DNA from 2 places in the Solibacillus sp. FSL K6-1126 genome. Region 1 is predicted to be linked to the other one. Evidence: a T-box and tRNA genes for the amino acid it is inferred to sense, from the RefSeq annotation. Region 1 holds a T-box; the other holds one or more tRNA genes.
What was found. The T-box of region 1 lies ahead of argS (arginine--tRNA ligase). A T-box ahead of a tRNA ligase gene usually reads a tRNA of that ligase, here a tRNA-Arg.
Positions count from the first base shown of each region.

Region 2: it has a tRNA-Arg gene. The T-box ahead of argS (arginine--tRNA ligase) is inferred to sense a tRNA for this amino acid. The anticodon was not compared.

Region 1 is NZ_JBBOPD010000001.1:1,581,077-1,591,062, reverse strand. It holds gene coaW (type II pantothenate kinase) at 1-282, opposite strand, end outside; gene MHH44_RS07675 (3'-5' exonuclease) at 386-1,456, opposite strand; gene MHH44_RS07670 (GNAT family N-acetyltransferase) at 1,647-2,225, opposite strand; gene MHH44_RS07665 (hypothetical protein) at 2,247-3,014, opposite strand; gene MHH44_RS07660 (alpha/beta fold hydrolase) at 3,036-3,887, opposite strand; gene argS (arginine--tRNA ligase) at 4,038-5,717, opposite strand; T-box leader at 5,755-5,974, opposite strand; gene yidC (membrane protein insertase YidC) at 6,449-7,210, opposite strand; gene MHH44_RS07645 (CaiB/BaiF CoA transferase family protein) at 7,415-8,524, opposite strand; gene MHH44_RS07640 (enoyl-CoA hydratase/isomerase family protein) at 8,602-9,396, opposite strand; gene MHH44_RS07635 (3-hydroxyacyl-CoA dehydrogenase) at 9,409-9,986, opposite strand, start outside.
Region 2 is NZ_JBBOPD010000001.1:335,293-345,278, reverse strand. It holds gene MHH44_RS01735 (DinB family protein) at 1-373, opposite strand, end outside; gene MHH44_RS01730 (IclR family transcriptional regulator) at 426-1,187, shown strand; gene MHH44_RS01725 (FAD-dependent monooxygenase) at 1,217-2,431, opposite strand; gene MHH44_RS01720 (fumarylacetoacetate hydrolase family protein) at 2,671-3,621, shown strand; gene MHH44_RS01715 (cupin domain-containing protein) at 3,679-4,803, shown strand; gene MHH44_RS01710 (hypothetical protein) at 5,372-5,635, opposite strand; tRNA gene MHH44_RS01705 (tRNA-Glu) at 5,750-5,821, opposite strand; tRNA gene MHH44_RS01700 (tRNA-Asn) at 5,824-5,899, opposite strand; tRNA gene MHH44_RS01695 (tRNA-Ile) at 5,909-5,985, opposite strand; tRNA gene MHH44_RS01690 (tRNA-Phe) at 5,992-6,067, opposite strand; tRNA gene MHH44_RS01685 (tRNA-Asp) at 6,078-6,153, opposite strand; tRNA gene MHH44_RS01680 (tRNA-Ser) at 6,180-6,272, opposite strand; tRNA gene MHH44_RS01675 (tRNA-Ala) at 6,292-6,367, opposite strand; tRNA gene MHH44_RS01670 (tRNA-Pro) at 6,376-6,452, opposite strand; tRNA gene MHH44_RS01665 (tRNA-Arg) at 6,476-6,552, opposite strand; tRNA gene MHH44_RS01660 (tRNA-Leu) at 6,580-6,668, opposite strand; tRNA gene MHH44_RS01655 (tRNA-Gly) at 6,673-6,747, opposite strand; tRNA gene MHH44_RS01650 (tRNA-Lys) at 6,798-6,873, opposite strand; tRNA gene MHH44_RS01645 (tRNA-Thr) at 6,880-6,955, opposite strand; tRNA gene MHH44_RS01640 (tRNA-Val) at 6,965-7,040, opposite strand; rRNA gene rrf (5S ribosomal RNA) at 7,050-7,165, opposite strand; rRNA gene MHH44_RS01630 (23S ribosomal RNA) at 7,252-9,986, opposite strand, start outside.

The DNA.
Region 1 (9,986 bases):
TGTGTGGCCTTCTTTCTCCAGCAAATAGCGCACACCTTTTAAAGTTGCTTCAAATTCTACAATATATTCAATCGACTTCATCGTCTTTAAAACGTCCAGCAATTGCTCTGTGCGTCCTCCAGTTAAGCCGATTTCTTCCACTTGAGGATGATTTTCCAACCATTCTTTTACTAAATGCATTTCGTTAGATGGAAAGACCGTTAATTTAAGCTCCTGACGTTCATCTAAATAGGCAAGCTTCGTTAACGTACCCCCTGTATCAATTCCGATCCATGCTGACATAAATTAATCTCCTTTATTATCCCACGAGTGATTCGTCCCCCCCTATCATAACGTAATAGGAGTCGGCATTAAAGAAAAAATTCTCCTAAAAACGGAGAATTTATTATACTTGTATTATATTTTCCTCGATTAATGCCCGTTTATAAAACTCAGAAACAAACATATGCTCATACTTATTAAGTAAACGTAAAACCCTTGCTTCGTATGTATTTGTAGGTTCATCATCCAAATTAAATCTTGCAATAATCTCTTCTTTTTTCAATAAATTTACTAATGTCATCACTTCTGTTTTTGGTAAAGTTACTTGATGTAACTTCAATATTTTTGACATTGAACGTAATGCCGTTCGTGAAATTAAAATTTTACCGGACATATTTTCGGAAATCTGTTGCAACAGCTGCTTTGCCTGCACATTCGGTTTAATCGAAACTTTTTCCACTGTTATCATTTCCCCATCTTCTCCTTGACGTTCAACCATTTGAACAGTAAAAGGAAGCTCATCACGGAAAGTTTCCATTGATTGAATCGTTATCCCGTTATCCTCGATTTTGCAATTTGTCGCAGAAATGACAAGCTCATATGTCGTTTCCAGCATTTTGAAATTTGTCAGCAATAAAATAAAATCATTCGTCTGCTGCTGTTCAATGATTTTATCTCCATCCACTTTAACAAAGATTGAGAGCAGACTTGCCGCATCAGCTAATGCCCGGTGCTGTGTTTCATTTTCCAATCCAAGCTGTGCCATTAACCCGCCTAATGAAGGCTGCTCTTTTAAACCGTTTGCAATCATATATTTTTGCTGAAAATCGATCATTGGATATAAGCAATCGTTTTTTATGTAATTGCGTGACAGCTCTTCTTCTAATACTTTCCGATCAAATTCACCAAATGTTAAAAATACATAATCCTGCTTACACCAGCGTTTAAATTTAGTAAAAGCTTCTTTAAAAGAAGGTGCATCAACTAGCTGCTCTGTAGTAATACCAGTTAACTTTTGAATATGCGCATTCAGCTTTTTGAATTTATAAGGCTGAATAAGCTGCGTAAATGTTTCTGTTGTACCATCTGGCAACCATTTAACCGCACCAATTTCAATAATATACTGCTTACCGCGTATAAGGGCGGCTTCTATATCTATACTTATATATGTTTTCGTTCGTCCCAAATTTTTCACCTACACCGAATATATCTATATTTAATAGGTAATGAGTATTCCTATTAAAGATTAACCTCTTTTATTGTATATGAAAATTTGTGATATGACACGATAATGTTCGTTTATTCCATACAATTCGTGTTAAAAGGCTCGAAAAAATGTGATTTTCTTATAAATACTTATCATTGCCATTAACTAACCTTCAAATTTATTTTAACAAACCATTAATGAACCTGGTTTTTAGTTTTTCCCAATCTTCCACAATGACACTATACATAATGGTATGACGAATTGTTCCTTCTTTTCGAATCATATGATTGCGTAAAACGCCTTCTTTTATTGCACCAATGCGTTCAATGGCTTTTTGTGAACGGTAATTTTCGTGCCCTGTTTTAATTTGAATACGATTTAAATTAAGTACTTCAAAACAGTATTGGAATAATAAAAACTTACAATTTGTATTAATCGCTGAACGCCAAACAGTCGGGTTATACCACGTAGCCCCTATTTCCAGCCGTTTATGGGGAAATGAAATATCAAGAAAAGATGTACAGCCTACAATGTTATCCGTTTTTTTCTCGATCACCGCAAACATATACGAAATGCCTTTTTCTCTTTCTTTAATCGCATTTTCGATATAATTCTCAACTGCTTCCTGCGTAAGCAATGTTACCGACATATGCTCCCAAATCCGCTCGTCATTCGCAGCATTTGCAATAGCTTCAATATCGCTCATTTGGACCGGTCTTATTTTGACGATGTCGTTTTCTACTATTATTTCTTCCATAAATTTCTCCTTTTCACTTGGTCAAATCTCAGCAATTTCAAATAATTGTTCGTCATAATCGAACATTGCATTTTTCATTACTGTACTTTTAAAAAGTTCGGTTACTGTATAAGCAGCCTGCTCAATCGCTGTAGTGCCTACTAATGTCGGATAACTACCCATTAATTGTGTTACAAAATCGTTTTCTAATGTATGGTAGGCTTTAAATTGATGAAGCTTTTTTTGTTCATTTAATATTTGGACTGTTAACGTCAACTCCCGCAATACTTCAAGCATCTTCATCGCATATATTAAATTCCCGCGTCGAACTTCAATACGCAACTTTCTCAAATGATAGGCATATTCAAATGTAATATTGAACTTTTTCATATAAGGCTGATCTTGCTTTAAAAAATTTTCATTTTCTTCAATCATTTTTGACTGAACTCCACCATTACGATCAAAAACAAGTTTCCATAAAGGGGATTTTACATTCAGATGAGTGGTTGATAATACAGATAAATTCATTTCTAGTCCATTTTCAAAGAAAGGTATAAGTAAAAAAATCTCATCGCTGAACTTTCCTTCCTTTATATAAAAAGCACCCATCCTTTGTAGCTCAGCTTTAATGAAATCTTTTGCCAAACTTACCTGTTCTGTCGTTGCTATCATTAAATCAATATCAGAGTATCGATCACTGTAGCCAATAGTTCCAGAGCCTAACTGGATAATGCCTTCCACATCCTGGATTCCTTTAATCTTAGATACTATATTTTGAAAATAATTTTCTCTTTCGTTCTTTGTATACATATAGCATGACTCCTATATTTACTATCGGATGGATTGCAGTTGAGATAGGTTGCGCACAAATTCCGAGAACTTTTCTTCTTCTTCAATAACCGGGTGGTGGTTACTTTCTGCAAATGTCGTCAATGTCGCATTCGCCATTAAATCCGCTGTTTCCACTGCAAATTCATATGGACATTGCGCATCGTATAAACCGCCGTATATATAAGATCTTGTTTTCACAGCCGGTAATTGTGGTCGCAAATCGAAGTTGGGCAGCTCTTTATATGAAAAATAATCCAGTCTTTTCGAAACTGTTTTTCCGCTGTTCGGACGACTTATCATATTGTCATAGTTTTGTTCTTTATATAACGACATAAGCGCCCATTCTTTAGAACCCGCTCTTCTTTGTTCGACCGTTGAAGATGGATCTCGAAGCATCGCTAAAATCTCAAGAATTCTTTTATTGTTCGGATTTTCCTTGCAGTAAATACTTGCGGGATGATGCATATATTCTGCAGAAGCACAAAGACCGCCAGCTACGAGAAATTCTACACTTTCCGGATGCAAAATAGCATAGTTTAATGCCAGCATCCCGCCTGTTGAATGTCCGGCAAATCCCCATATATCAAAACCTAATGCTAAACGTATTGCCTCCAGATCCTCTACGCTATCGTGCATGCCATAATTAAAAACAGACACATCATCCGTTGATTTTCCACAGCCACGTAAGTTCACTAAATGCACTTTATAATACGGGACAAACATTTCCGCAAAGCGATTCCCGTTTTCGTTAAATTCACTGTATAAATGCGTTACACAGACCGGATTCCCTTCGCCTTTTGAAAAAACTTCAAAAATTCCACGCTTCGTTTCAATTAGCTGCTGTTCCCACATAGTCCCACCCCTTATTTTTCCAATATTCTAATAAATTTTCGCATAGTTGGTCTGGGGATACAATGAGTATTTAATATTTTTATCTTTATATTTAAATATCGATTAAATACTGTTGTTGACTTTTAAATCGTTCAAAGAAAATTTTATTCTTTACATACTTTCCGGTGATTTTATTCCCAGTAACTTCAAACCATCCTTTAAAACGGTTGCTACTGCAAAACATAACTGTAAACGACTTTCTAGCTGTTCATCTTCCACTAAAATCTTTGTATTTGCATAATATTTATTGAATATCCGCGCTAATTGCAATACATATTTCGCAATTAAGGAAGGATCTACTTGTTCGAAACTATCTGTAATTACTTGAGGATATTGTTGCAGCAGCTTAATAACCTCCCAAGCTGAATTCTCTAATTCCATCACCGTTACTTCATTACTTGCTGTATACTTTGCTTTTTCTAAAATGGAATGGATCCGGGCGTGCGTGTATTGTACATAAGGACCTGTTTCACCTTCAAAATTCAACATTTGAGGTAATGAAAATTCAATATCGTTTAAGCGGAAGTTCTTTAAATCATTAAATATTACCGCGCCAATCCCTACTTGGTCAGCAACATTCTGTTTATTATTTAACGTCGGATTTTTTTCCTCTATATTTCTCGACGCTGTTTCCACTGCTTCTTTTAATACATCCTTCAATAAAATGACTCTGCCTTTACGTGTGGACATCTTTTTCCCATCTTTCAACATCATTCCAAATGGTACATGTTTCAGATTTCCCGACCATGGATAGCCCATTTTTGAGATAACTTGAAATACTTGTTTGAAATGCAGTGTTTGCTCATTCCCTACCACATAGAAAACTTGGGATGGTTCATATTGCGCCTGTCTATAAAAAGCTGCGGCTAAATCACGGGTAGCATATAATGTTGCACCATCTTGTTTTGTTATTAAACAAGGTGGCATATCTTCAAGCTCAACAACATTCGCACCATCCGACTCTGTGAGTAATTGCTTCTTTTTTAATTCATCAACAACAGACTGCATTTTTTCATTATAAAAAGCTTCCCCTTCATACGTATCAAACTGAATATGAAGCTGCTCGTAAATTTGCTTAAATTCTTGTAGTGAGGCACTTTTAAACCAGGTCCATAATGCCATTGCCCGCGGATCATTATCTTCGAGCGCTTTAAATGCCGATCTTGCTTCCTCATTTAAGGATTCATTTGTTTCTGCCTCATCATGGAACTTCACGTATAGCTTCAAAAGTTCTTCAATAGGTGATTGTTGAACACGTTCTTTTTCTCCCCACAATTGGAATGCCACAAGCAATTTACCGAATTGGGTACCCCAGTCGCCAAGATGATTTATCCGAATGACATTGTATCCGTTCTTTTCTGCAATATTTGCAAGAGCATTTCCAATGACCGTAGAACGAAGATGCCCCATTGAGAATGGCTTTGCAATATTCGGTGATGAAAAATCAATCACGATATTCTTCTGCTGTATTTCTTGTTGTCCATATGATTCGTGAGCGATCATAATTTTGGCCATGACGTCTCTTGTCACCTGTAACTTATTTAAAAATAAATTTATATAGCCTCCAACAACATGAACTTCCTGAATAAAATCACTTTTAATATTGTCGCCTATTTCTATAGCGATAACATTTGGGGCTTTCTTTAAAGATTTAGCAAGCGTAAAGCATGGGAAAGCTATATCCCCTAAATGCTGATACTTTGGCCTTTCTAATAGTTGTTCAATTTCGGTATTTGTTATTATTTTGTGCGGCAAAGCATCTTGAATAATTGATGCAATTTTTTTATACATATTATCTCCTCCCAATATAAAAAGCCCCCGTCTCAAAAATAGAGACGAGAGCTTCAAATTCCCGTGGTACCACTCTAGTTGCCACAAATTGTGACCACTTTCCATTAATAACGAGGTGACTCCCCGGCAGGTCCTACTTATGTTCAGACTGCTTCTCCAAAGTGCGCTTCATTTACATATTTTGCACCAGGCTCTCACCAATCCCCAGCTCGCTTACCAAAACAATTGTAAATTACTGTCTTTTTCATCGAATTTAAATTTACTGAATTATATCCATTAAGGATAATCAATGTCAATATAAATTGTATGTAAATTTAACTACTAAATAACCGATGTTATTAGATAATCTGAGGTGGATATTAGTCAATAGCGACTATATTTTAGAAAATTACCGGAAATATAGTCAGTATGCTAAGTTTTCACGTTACTAATGGGGCTTTCAAATACCTGAAATTGCCTTTATTAGAACAATTGCTACGTTTATTAGAAGATGCTTATGACATATTAGAACAACTGGACGCTTTATTCGACAATCTTGACCACTTATTTGAACAACTGACAACTATATTAGAAAATGAGGTTTTTATTAGAAGCTTTTAAAATATATTAGAACAATCCTCAAGTTTATTAGAAAATAAATTCACTCTGATCGCAACGCATAAAAAAACTACTGAAATCATTGTCTCAGTAGTTTTAGTTCAGTAAGCCTTTAGCAGCGGCATAACTTATATTTATTCATTTCCCTTAGTTTCAGGGATGCTTGAGAAAAATTTGCGTCCAATATAAGTTTGGACAATTAAGAATAACCCTCCGACTGCCCAGTACAGTGGGAGTGCAGCCATCGAAGACAATGAAATAATGACAATCATAATCGGCGATACGTAAATCATCAGTTTCATTTGATTCTTCTGAGCTTCTGGTACGGTTTGAAGCGAGACTTTCGCTTGTACAAAATAAACGACACCTGCGATTGCAGTCATCCAAATATCTGTAGAGCCAAGGTCAAACCATAGGAATGAATGTGTTTTAATTTCAGCTGAATATAAAATCGCATAGTATAAGCCCATAATAATCGGCATTTGTATAAGCGCTGGCAGGCAGCCCATATTTAACGGATTAATATTATGTTCTTTGTAGAGCGACATCATTTCCTGCTGAACTGTCATTCTTTCTTCCGGAGTTTTTGCTGCTTTTAAACGTGTCTGGATATCCTCCATTTGCGGGCGGACAAAATCCATTTTCACTTTCATTGTAGCTTGACTGCGGTAAGTTTTAAGCATAAACGGCATTAGTACGAGACGAATAATTAAAATAATAGCAATAATAGCCAAACCATAGCTGCCGTTAAATAATTCACCAAATGTGTTTAGTGTCCAATCCATCGGACGTACAAATGTTGAATAGAAGAAGCCTTCTTTGTTCTCAACACTCTCACAACCTGCCAGTAAAAGTGGAACGGTTAGAAGGAAAACACTAAGTTTTAAGTTTTTCATAGTTCACCTGCTCAACAATCTTGTAATTCGTTTATATCTTAAAATATTTTTCAAAAAAAGAACAGTAATTACTCTTATAAATATTAAGTATTTTTAATATGAACGCAATAAAAATTAATATTTTTTACACTTGCACTCCCAGATCTCCGGTGTTATGCGGTTTAGGAGACATATTTATACATGTATTCATCCGTATCGCATTCCCTACTTCTTTAACAGGCTTCCTAAAATTTCATTGTTATGTGTTCCTGCATGTACTCCGACTGTCCCATACGAAGCTTTGAAGAGATTGGACTTAATCGGACATGCAATTTGTTTTTGGGTTGTTCCATCCGGCTTTGCTATTTCCACAAACATATCCCGGTCCTTGAAAAGCGGATGTGCAACCGTTTCTTCAAAGGTCAATACCGGTTCAACACAAGCATCCACTTCGAAGAAAATAGATTGCCATTCATCAAGCGTCTTTTGCAGGAAAATACTTTGCAGCTGTTCTTTCATCTTTGCAATATCTTCCGGTTTATTACTCATCGCTAATGGAAGTAAATCCGGATGACCGATTGCCTGACATAACTGCTGTCTGAATTTCGGTTCAAGACTGCCGACAGAAAGGTATCGACCATCCAGCGTTTCATAATAACCATATAACGAGCCGCCGTTTAAAATTAGCTCTTCACGTGGCAGCGGTTTTCCTTCTGCTAAATAATCCTGGGCAAATAAGGCATTTAGCGTTAATGCGCAGTCCGTCATACTAATATCAAGATGCTGCCCTATCCCCGTTTTATCCCGATAAATGACAGCCGATAAAATACCGATCACTGCATGCATTGATCCACCTGCCAAGTCGGCCACCTGAAAACCTATATTTGCCGGGCCATTTTCTTTCGTGCCGGAGTAGCCTTGCACTCCCGACAAGGATACATAATTAATATCATGCCCGCCACGCTCACGATATAGACCTGTTTGACCATAGCCTGTAATGGAACAGTAAATTAAGCCAGGATTGATGGCTTTAAGCGTTTCATAATCGAGACCAAGGCGCGCCATCACGCCAGGCCGGAACTGCTCAACTACAATATCATATTGCTGCTCCTTTAATAGCTCCTTTAGCGATTTGACTACTTCCGGAGACTTCAAATCAACCGCCAGCGACTTTTTAGAGCGCTGCAAATATTCATTCGGCCCCCATTGCTTCCCTTCTTCTACCGGTTTGGTAACATGAACAACTTCCGCTCCAAGATCCGCCAGCATCATCGTCGCAAACGGGCCTGGCAATAATGTGGAGAAATCCAGCACTTTTAATCCTTTTAACAGCATAAATCTTTCATCCTTCCATATTAAATTAAAGGCCGTACTGAAAGCTGAACTTTCAACACGGCCCCCAAATGTTCCATTTATTGATTTGTGACTGGCTTCAAAAAATTTGGAGGGCGCTTTTCAAAGAACGCGCGGATGCCTTCATTTACTTCCCCTGTAGTAAATGTTTTCGCGAAGGCTTCCCGTTCTACTAATAACCCTTGTTCTAACGGCAATTCTTCCGCGGCTAAAATACTCTTTTTAATGAGGCCGATTGCTCCAATGGCACTTTGAGCAAGCGATGTTGCAAATGCGATTGCTTTTTCTTCCACTTCTTCCGGAGCTGCCGCTTCTGTAATTAAGCCGATTGCTGCTGCTTCCTCTGCTTTTAAACGTTTGCTTAAATACATTAATTCGCGCGCTTTTGCTCCGCCTACTAATCTCGTCATACGCTGTGTACCGCCAGCACCAGGCAATAATCCCAATGATGCTTCCGTTAATCCGATTGTGCCGCCACCCATTATACGGAAGTCGCATGCAAGCACGAATTCACAGCCACCGCCTAATGCATGACCATTTATTGCTGCAATAGTTGGTACCCGCAATGCTTCCAACCGGTTGAAAATACCCTGCACATGTTTTGAACTTTCAGCAAAATCCACGTTATCATCAGAGCTGCCCATTGTACCCAGGTCTGCACCTGCAATAAAGATTTTCGGGTTGGCCGATTTGAACACAATGGCCCGGATTGCCGGATTTTTTTCGACTTCCTCTATCAGTTGCACTAAGTCCTGCTGAATTCCTGCATTTAATGTATTGGCAGGCGGATTATAAATTGTTACGACGTGTACACCGTAGTCAAGCTTCTCAATCGTCATTGTTTCAAGGTTCATCCGTCATCCTCCTTATCTTGGGGCCATGCGAATCGCTCCATCGAGTCGAATCGTTTCACCATTTAACATTGGATTTTCAAAAATGGCCGTTACTAAATGGGCATATTCATCCGCTTCCCCTAAACGGGACGGGAATGGAATTTGTTTTCCTAACGCTTCCTTAACTGCTTGAGGCGCACTGTTCATTAAAGGTGTATCGAAAATTCCCGGTGCAATCGTCATAACGCGGATGCCATAGCTAGCCAAGTCCCTTGCGATTGGTAATGTCATCCCTACGATTCCACTTTTGGATGCAGAATAGGCAGCCTGACCGATTTGTCCATCGAACGCCGCGACAGAAGCTGTATTCACAATAACCCCGCGTTCCCCGTGTTCATTCGGTTCATTTGTCATCATGGCAGCTGCAGCTAAACGGATGACATTAAATGTACCAACTAAATTAACTTGGATAATATAATTAAATTCATCTAATGGGAATACACCTTTTCTGCCCACTACACGTGTTGAAGTACCAAGACCTGCACAATTCACAACACCTTGGATCGAACCGTATTTTTCTACTGTACCGTTAATTGCTGCCTGTACGTCTT
Region 2 (9,986 bases), 1.2 Mb from region 1:
CAGTTTTTTCTAAATCTTCCTGTTGCACTTTTGCAAAGCTTTCGTTCACTAAAGGAATGAGCGCATTGAGCCTTTCAATCGCTTTTTCCTTTGAAACAGTCGCTACATAATTTTCATCTACCGCAGCTAAACGACGGACATGTTCATGGTTACGTCCCCATTTCGCTCCTGGTACGACTAGGAGTGCCTCTAAGTCAGCTACCCAAAACTCGATTGCTTCGATGATGTGTGTAGCGATTTGCATAACCGACCATTTTTCTTTGGATGGTTTTTTATACAGCACTCCCGTCTCTGTTATACTTATTAGATCAACCATACTATTGATGCTTTTCTCAAAACTTTCAAACTTCTTTTCCATAACATTAGTTTTCATGATATAATCTCCTTATTTTGAATGACTTTTTAAGAAAGGTGAATAGAATACTATGTCAAGCAGTACTACAATCGGATCATTAGCATTAGGTATTCAAATTATCGATGTCGTTGCGCAAAGCGACCACCCACTACGTTTTTCCGATATTCAGGAACAAACAGGCATTTCTAAAAGTAATCTCTATAAATATTTAAATACACTTATCCAGTTAGATTTGCTTTATCGTGATCAAAAGACGGGTAGCTATTCACTCGGCTATAAATTTTTGGAATACGGGAATGCTGCCATGCAAAACGACGATTTTATCGAACGCCTTACACCCTATTTTAAAGAACTTAGCAATCTCACAAATATGACGACATTGCTATCGCTTTGGGTAAATGATTCCCCGGTTATCACAAATATTTGGAATACGAATTTTGGCTTAAGTATCGGTGCGCAAGTCGGTACGAAACTGCCGATTAATTCATCTACAGGAAAAATTTTTGCGGCCTATGCTAATTCCTTGGAAATTACGAACTGGATTGAAGCTCAGCAAAATGAACTTGCCAATTTTGATGTTGCGGCTTTTCAACGCGAGCTGAAAGGAATTCGCAAAAACGGGTTTTCGTTTGCACATGAGCCTCTTGTCCGTCATGTTTCCTCTATCGGTTTACCAATACTCAATTACAAAAATGAGCTTGTCGGTGCCATCACAGTTGTTGGCTTTGAAGAGGACGTACCTACAGACACTTCATCTGAAATGATGCAGCAAATTATTGATATGAGTAAAGAAATGTCGACTGTATATGGCTTTAAAGAGAAAGGGAACTAATCCCCTTTCTCTTTTTAATTTTCCGTTATTCAGCTCTTAACTTCACTTTTGCGTGTGTTGAAGTAATTATATAAAAAGTCTGCTACATCATAGTTTGTTTCCTTGTGACTGCCGAATAAATGATCACGTAACAACACAAGCGCACGGTCAAGGTCGTCAGCTGTATCTGCATGAATAATTTCACCCCAGCGACGTGCTGAATTTTGTACCATTGCTGAACGCGGTTGGCGCTCTTTTTGATAACGTAAAAATGCTTCATTGTACGTTGCTTCATTTTCTAAAGCTTCTCCTAATACATATGCATCTTCAAGTGCCTGTGCACCGCCTTGTGCTAAATATTGGAGCATCGGGTGAGCTGCATCTCCCAATAGTGTTACATTTTCATCTGTCCAGTTTTCTATTGGCAGACGGTGGAACATCGGCCAGCGGAATTGAGTCGAAATATACTTTAACGCACGCTCTACATCCGGATGTGCACCTTCAAAGCGTTGTTGCATTTCTTCCGGAGTCCCCCAGTCGCCTTCCGGTTTATAGTCATATGTTTTGAAAACAACGACTTGATTATATAACTCACCGCGACGAACAGGATATTGTACTAAGTGTAAGTTCGGTCCAATCCACATAATCACATCATCCATTGCAATATCGCCTTCAGCAGTAATCTCTTCAATCGGTAATGTCCCACGGTATGCTACATATTCCGAACAGATCATTTCGTCTTGAGAAAATAGCTTACGTACATTTGATTTAATACCATCTGCCCCGATTGCTGCTTCTGCTGTATAGGACTCACCACGTTGGTTTGTAATCGTTACTTGACCTGGCGTTTGTGATACTGTTTGGATTTGCTCATCGTTTTTAAATGAAATACGGTTATTTTTCAAACATGCTTCATATAAAACACGGTGTAGATCCGAGCGGTGCAATACAACGTACGGCTGCTTGAAACGCTCCTGGAAACCGTCAGTCAAATCAAGTACAGCTAATTCCTTTGCCGTATAAATATCTTTTAGCACTAAGCGCTTCGGTACGACCGCTACATTTAATATTTCTTCTTTAACACCTAATTGGTCCAATACATGCAGTGCGTTAGGTGCTAATTGGATACCTGCTCCTATTTCTCCGAATGCAGGTGCTTGTTCTAATACTGCTACCGTTTTATCTGTGCGTTGTACTATTGAAAGCGCTGTCGCTAAACCGCCAATTCCCCCACCAACTACAATTACATCACTAATATTTGTCATATCATTACCTCCGATTCTATAAATAGAGAACTTTGTTTACTTATAATGAAAATGTAACGTAAAAGAGAAACATTTGTCAATAATATTTCTAAATTTACTGATAATTAATTGCTTTTAATAGGTCCTAAATCACTTATTTAAAAGATTTTTCTGAAAAATATTGACTTTACTACCTAAAGTACTTTATATTTTCTTTAAATAGAGAACTTTGTATTCTATTTCGATAAAGGGGGATAATTATGAAATTAGTCAACTATACAGTGAACGGTATTACACGTGCTGGAGCGATTGTGAAGGAACAAGTAATCGATTTAAACCATGCTTTTGAAGCAAAACTTCAAGCAGAAGGTGAATATCGTTATAAGGAGATTGCCCATGCTTATGTGCCGGCAACTACAGATGGTATTTATGAAGGCGGGAAAAAATCTATTGAATTGGCGCAACAAGCTGTCGACTTCATTTTAGAGAATCCAAACGCTTCTATTACAAAAGCGGTTTTTGATCGTAACGAAGTACATGTTGGAGCACCAGTATTAAATCCAGGAAAGATCATTTGTGTAGGTCACAATTACCGTGAGCATATTCTGGAAATGGGCCGTGAGTTACCAACACATCCAGTTATTTTCGCTAAATTTGCAAATACACTTTTAGGGCCTGATGATGATATTCCATTCTATCCGATTTCTGAACAGCTTGATTATGAAGCAGAGTTTACATTTGTTATTGGTAAACAAGCCCGTAATGTTTCAGAAGAAGACGCCCTGGATTACGTAGCCGGCTATACAATTACGAACGATGTGACTTATCGTGATATCCAACGTCGTACATTACAATGGCTGCAAGGTAAAACAGTAGACGGTTCTGCACCGATGGGACCTTATTTATTAACAGCTGATGAATTACCGGATCCATCAGGGTTATCTGTTGTATTGACAGTGAATGGCGAAGTACGCCAGCAAACGAATACGGCTAACTTAGTATTTTCTGTACAAAAGCTAGTTGCTTTCCTTTCTAACTTAATGACATTAGAGCCGGGTGATGTAATTTTAACAGGTACTCCAGGTGGGGTTGGCGTTGCTATGAATCCTCCGACTTTCTTGAAAGACGGCGATGTTGTCCGCATCGAAATTGATAAAGTTGGTGCACTGGAAAATAAAGTAGCAGCTGCAAATGTGCCAGTAAGTGTATAACCTTCAATACGGTCTAGTATTCTTTATGCACAATTACTATTAAAGGAGTGAAGATGTATGGCAGGAGTATCAGAAGAAGTAAAAGAGTTTATGAAAAGTGACACGGTAAAAGATTTTACGAAAGATATTGAACAATATCATTTAGGTCCACTTTGGGAAGCCATTCCGGAAATTATGAATCATACACCAAAGCCACAAGCACAAGCTTACCTTTGGAGTGATGAATTAATTAAAAAGAAAATGGGCGAAGCAGCACAAATCTTTACACCAGATCGTGGCGGAGAACGTCGTGCAATCTATTTCCAAAACCCGGGATTAACATATCGTCAGCCTTGGGGGTGGGCATCAACTACACAAACGATTTATGTAGCCGTACAAATGCTGCTGCCGGGTGAAAAAGCCCCTTCTCACCGTCACTCTCAATCAGCGTTGCGCTTTATTTCTGAAGGACAAGGCGCCTACACAATTGTACAAGGCGAACGTATTTTCATGGAGGAAGGCGACTTTTTAATTACTCCTAAAGGATTATGGCACGGTCATGAGCACGTTGGCGATGAGCCGATGCTATGGACAGACGCGCTGGATATCCCGACTTTATACGGAATCGGCGGTACTTTCTTCGATCCTTATGAAGGCGGTTTGCAAGAGCCGAATATTCCGGATAATTTCACGGAAAAGCGTTATCGTGGAGGAATGGTACGCCCTGTCGGTGATGACAAGTATACAGTAGCACCACTAGCCAACTACAAATGGGATCGTACGGTTGAAGGAATTAAAGGCTTAATGTCATTTGATCCAGACCCGCATCATGGTTTTGCTGTTGAATATATTAATCCTTCTACAGGTAAAGCAGCCAACCCGACATTAGGTACACGTATGCAGCACTTACCAGCTGGCATGCATACAAAAGCTTTACGCCATACGCATTCTACTGTTTATCAAGTGCATAGAGGTGAAGGCTATACAGTTATTAACGGTACACGCTTTGACTGGAAAAAAGGCGATTACTTTGTCGTTCCAAACTGGGCTTGGTATGAGCACTATGCTTCAAAAGATTCGTACTTATTCTCTGTAAACGATATTCCGATTATGGATCGTTTTGAATTAGAGATCGAGCAAGCGTATGAGTCGAATAATGGTCACCAGGAAGTGACTGGAGAATTTAAAGCTGCATTCCGTTAATGCAGCATCTATAAAAATTCTGCCCAATTTTTATAGAACATAAAATTCATCATTTATAATCACATAGTATAACAATTGAACTTTGAACAATTTTCCACGCATCCCTTTTATAATATATCTCAAAAAACATCCTACATCGATAAATCGTCCATGCCGAAAGCGATTTGTCTGTAGGATGTTTTTTATTAAAGTATAAAGTTGTAATAGCTGTATGATTTACTATTTGTATCGCTCATTACAGCTGGACAGTCTATCAGGTAACCTTCATTTTTATTGATGGCCCTTTACTAAATAAAAGGCTCTGTTAAATTTAATTGTTGACTTTGAAATAAATAATTAGAGGAGCTCAACAAATTAAGTTCCTCTAATTATTTTCCTTTCATGACAATACTCATACTCTAATTTAACCTTTAGTTTTCTACACGAATAAAGCACTTTTCATATATTTCAATGGCTTCAATTTGTAAATCATTTAAATTAATCTTCAATTCAACTTCAAGGTCTTCATTTTCTTCTCCGTCCCAGCAGATGTATATTTCACAAATATCACCTTTCGGGAGCAATTCTTTTAGATAATGACACAAATCGAGAAAATTTTTTTGGATTTTTCATAGTTATGTGGAGAATAAGCCTTATTATAGTCCGTCAATTCCCAAATAGGATTTGCAAATTGTAAAATCTCAAAGATATAGGGTGTCGTAAAATGCTTTTGTTTAACTATGTTAAGATGTTCTGCATCGGGGCAAACATAGTCAACTTCATATTCATGTTCTACATCACCTTCATTTAGTTTTATCGGAAAATTAAAGCCTATATAGACTATCATACTCATTTCTTCAAACTCCTTAACATTCAGTATTTCAAATAATTCCCTATGTTGAATTCATTTTTAAAATAACAAAAAACACATTGCAAAATCTGCAATGTGTTTTCTTTCAAGTGTATATGACCCGTACGGGATTCGAACCCGTGTTACCGCCGTGAAAGGGCGGTGTCTTAACCACTTGACCAACGGGCCAATGGCTCCGAAGGCAGGACTCGAACCTGCGACCTGCCGGTTAACAGCCGGATGCTCTACCAACTGAGCTACTTCGGAATAATACTATGGTGGGCCTAAATGGACTCGAACCATCGACCTCACGCTTATCAGGCGTGCGCTCTAACCAGCTGAGCTATAGGCCCATAGTATGGTGGGTTTGGACGGAATCGAACCGCCGACACTTAGAGCTTCAATCTAATGCTCTACCAACTGAGCTACAAACCCATAAAAAAAATGGCGGTCCCGACCGGGATCGAACCGGCGATCTCCTGCGTGACAGGCAGGCATGTTAACCGCTACACCACGGGACCAACATCTAAAGTAAAAATATTAAAAATGGAGGAGGTAGAGGGATTCGAACCCCCGCGCGGTGTTACCCGCCTGTCGGTTTTCAAGACCGATCCCTTCAGCCAGACTTGGGTATACCTCCAAAGGGAATAAAATATAAATGGTGGAGCCTAGCGGGATCGAACCGCTGACCTCCTGCGTGCAAGGCAGGCGCTCTCCCAGCTGAGCTAAGGCCCCATTAATAATGGTCGGAATGACAGGATTCGAACCTACGACCCCTTGGTCCCAAACCAAGTGCTCTACCAAGCTGAGCTACATTCCGAATATGTCAGTAAAAATATATTATGGCGCGCCCGGCAGGAGTCGAACCCACAACCTTCTGATCCGTAGTCAGACGCTCTATCCAATTGAGCTACGGGCGCGCATTATTAGAGATAAGAATTATAAAATGGTGCCGAGGGCCGGAATCGAACCGGCACGGTGATCACTCACCGCAGGATTTTAAGTCCTGTGCGTCTGCCAGTTCCGCCACCCCGGCATTTTGGAGCGGAAGACGAGGTTCGAACTCGCGACCCCCACCTTGGCAAGGTGGTGTTCTACCACTGAACTACTTCCGCAAAATGCTTAAGATCTATTTATTCTGACAGTATGTATAATTTTATAAAACTGGTGAGCCATGAAGGACTCGAACCTTCGACCCTCTGATTAAAAGTCAGATGCTCTACCAACTGAGCTAATGGCTCTCTAAATGGTGCCGGCGAAAGGAGTCGAACCCTCGACCTACTGATTACAAGTCAGTTGCTCTACCAACTGAGCTACACCGGCATTTAGAAATGGTGGAGGATGACGGGCTCGAACCGCCGACCCCCTGCTTGTAAGGCAGGTGCTCTCCCAGCTGAGCTAATCCTCCAATATTCTAGCGAAGCGACGTCCTACTCTCACAGGGGGAAGCCCCCAACTACCATCGGCGCTAAAGAGCTTAACTTCCGTGTTCGGTATGGGAACGGGTGTGACCTCTTTGCCATCATCACTTCACTATAGTGGGCTTTAAATAAGCCTATGTAAAAGAATTTCATTCTTTCAAAACTGGATAAACGTTTCATTGAATTGAGCAATAAAATGTGGTTAAGTCCTCGACCGATTAGTATTCGTCAGCTGCATGCGTCACCGCACTTCCACCTCGAACCTATCTACCTGATCGTCTTTCAGGGGTCTTACTTACTTGCGTAATGGGAAATCTCATCTTGAGGGGGGCTTCATGCTTAGATGCTTTCAGCACTTATCCCGTCCATACATAGCTACCCAGCGATGCCTTTGGCAAGACAACTGGTACACCAGCGGTATGTCCATCCCGGTCCTCTCGTACTAAGGACAGCTCCTCTCAAATTTCCTACGCCCACGACGGATAGGGACCGAACTGTCTCACGACGTTCTGAACCCAGCTCGCGTACCGCTTTAATGGGCGAACAGCCCAACCCTTGGGACCGACTACAGCCCCAGGATGCGATGAGCCGACATCGAGGTGCCAAACCTCCCCGTCGATGTGGACTCTTGGGGGAGATAAGCCTGTTATCCCCGGGGTAGCTTTTATCCGTTGAGCGATGGCCCTTCCATGCGGAACCACCGGATCACTAAGCCCGTCTTTCGACCCTGCTCGACTTGTAGGTCTCGCAGTCAAGCTCCCTTATGCCTTTACACTCTACGAATGATTTCCAACCATTCTGAGGGAACCTTTGGGCGCCTCCGTTACTCTTTAGGAGGCGACCGCCCCAGTCAAACTGTCCGCCTGACACTGTCTCCTACCCCGCTAAGGGGCATGGGTTAGAAGTTCAATACAACCAGGGTAGTATCCCACCGACGCCTCCTTCGAAGCTGGCGCTCCGAGATCTCTGGCTCCTACCTATCCTGTACAAGTTGTACCAAAATTCAATATCAGGCTACAGTAAAGCTCCACGGGGTCTTTCCGTCCTGTCGCGGGTAACCTGCATCTTCACAGGTACTATAATTTCACCGAGTCTCTCGTTGAGACAGTGCCCAGATCGTTACGCCTTTCGTGCGGGTCGGAACTTACCCGACAAGGAATTTCGCTACCTTAGGACCGTTATAGTTACGGCCGCCGTTTACTGGGGCTTCAATTCACAGCTTCGCTTGCGCTAACCGCTCCTCTTAACCTTCCAGCACCGGGCAGGCGTCAGCCCCTATACGTCACCTTACGGTTTTGCAGAGACCTGTGTTTTTGCTAAACAGTCGCCTGGGCCTATTCACTGCGGCTTCTCTAGGCTATGCACCCAAAGAAGCACCCCTTCTCCCGAAGTTACGGGGTCATTTTGCCGAGTTCCTTAACGAGAGTTCTCTCGCACACCTTAGGATTCTCTCCTCGACTACCTGTGTCGGTTTGCGGTACGGGCACCTCTCACCTCGATAGAGGCTTTTCTTGGCAGTGTGAAATCAGGAACTTCGCTCATACGAGCTCGTCATCACAGCTCAACGTTATAGTATGCGGATTTGCCTACATACACGCCTTACTGCTTGAACACGCGCAACCAACGGCGTGCTTACCCTATCCTACTGCGTCCCCCCATTTCTCAAACGGTGAGGAGGTGGTACAGGAATATCAACCTGTTGTCCATCGCCTACGCCTATCGGCCTCGGCTTAGGTCCCGACTAACCCTGAGCGGACGAGCCTTCCTCAGGAAACCTTAGTCATACGGTGCATGGGATTCTCACCCATGTTTCGCTACTCATACCGGCATTCTCACTTCTAACCGCTCCACCAGTCCTTCCGGTCTGACTTCAACGCTGTTAGAACGCTCTCCTACCACGCATACTCAAAGTATGCATCCACAGCTTCGGTGAATCGTTTAGCCCCGATACATTTTCGGCGCAGCGTCACTCGACCAGTGAGCTATTACGCACTCTTTAAATGATGGCTGCTTCTAAGCCAACATCCTGGTTGTCTAAGCAACGCCACATCCTTTTCCACTTAACGATTACTTGGGGACCTTAGCTGGTGGTCTGGGCTGTTTCCCTCTTGACTACGGATCTTATCACTCGCAGTCTGACTCCCGTGTATAAATATCCGGCATTCGGAGTTTGTCTGAATTCGGTAAAGCGAGATGCCCCCCTAGTCCAAACAGTGCTCTACCTCCGGTATTCTCAATCACGAGGCTAGCCCTAAAGCTATTTCGGAGAGAACCAGCTATCTCCAGGTTCGATTGGAATTTCTCCGCTACCCACACCTCATCCCCGCACTTTTCAACGTGCGTGGGTTCGGGCCTCCAGTGAGTGTTACCTCACCTTCACCCTGGACATGGGTAGATCACCTGGTTTCGGGTCTACGACCACGTACTAATTCGCCCTATTCAGACTCGCTTTCGCTGCGGCTCCGTCTTCTCAACTTAACCTCGCACGTAATCGTAACTCGCCGGTTCATTCTACAAAAGGCACGCTATCACCCATTAACGGGCTCTAACTACTTGTAGGCACACGGTTTCAGGATCTATTTCACTCCCCTTCCGGGGTGCTTTTCACCTTTCCCTCACGGTACTGGTTCACTATCGGTCACTAGGTAGTATTTAGCCTTGGGAGATGGTCCTCCCGGATTCCGACGGAATTTCACGTGTTCCGCCGTACTCAGGATCCACTCTGGAGGGAATGAACTTTTGACTACAGGGCTTTTACCTTGTTTCGCGGACCTTTCCAAGTCGCTTCGTCTAATTCATTCTTTTGTAACTCCGTATAGAGTGTCCTACAACCCCAAAGAGCAAGCTCTTTGGTTTGGGCTCTTCCCGTTTCGCTCGCCGCTACTCAGGGAATCGAATTTTCTTTCTGTTCCTGCAGGTACTTAGATGTTTCA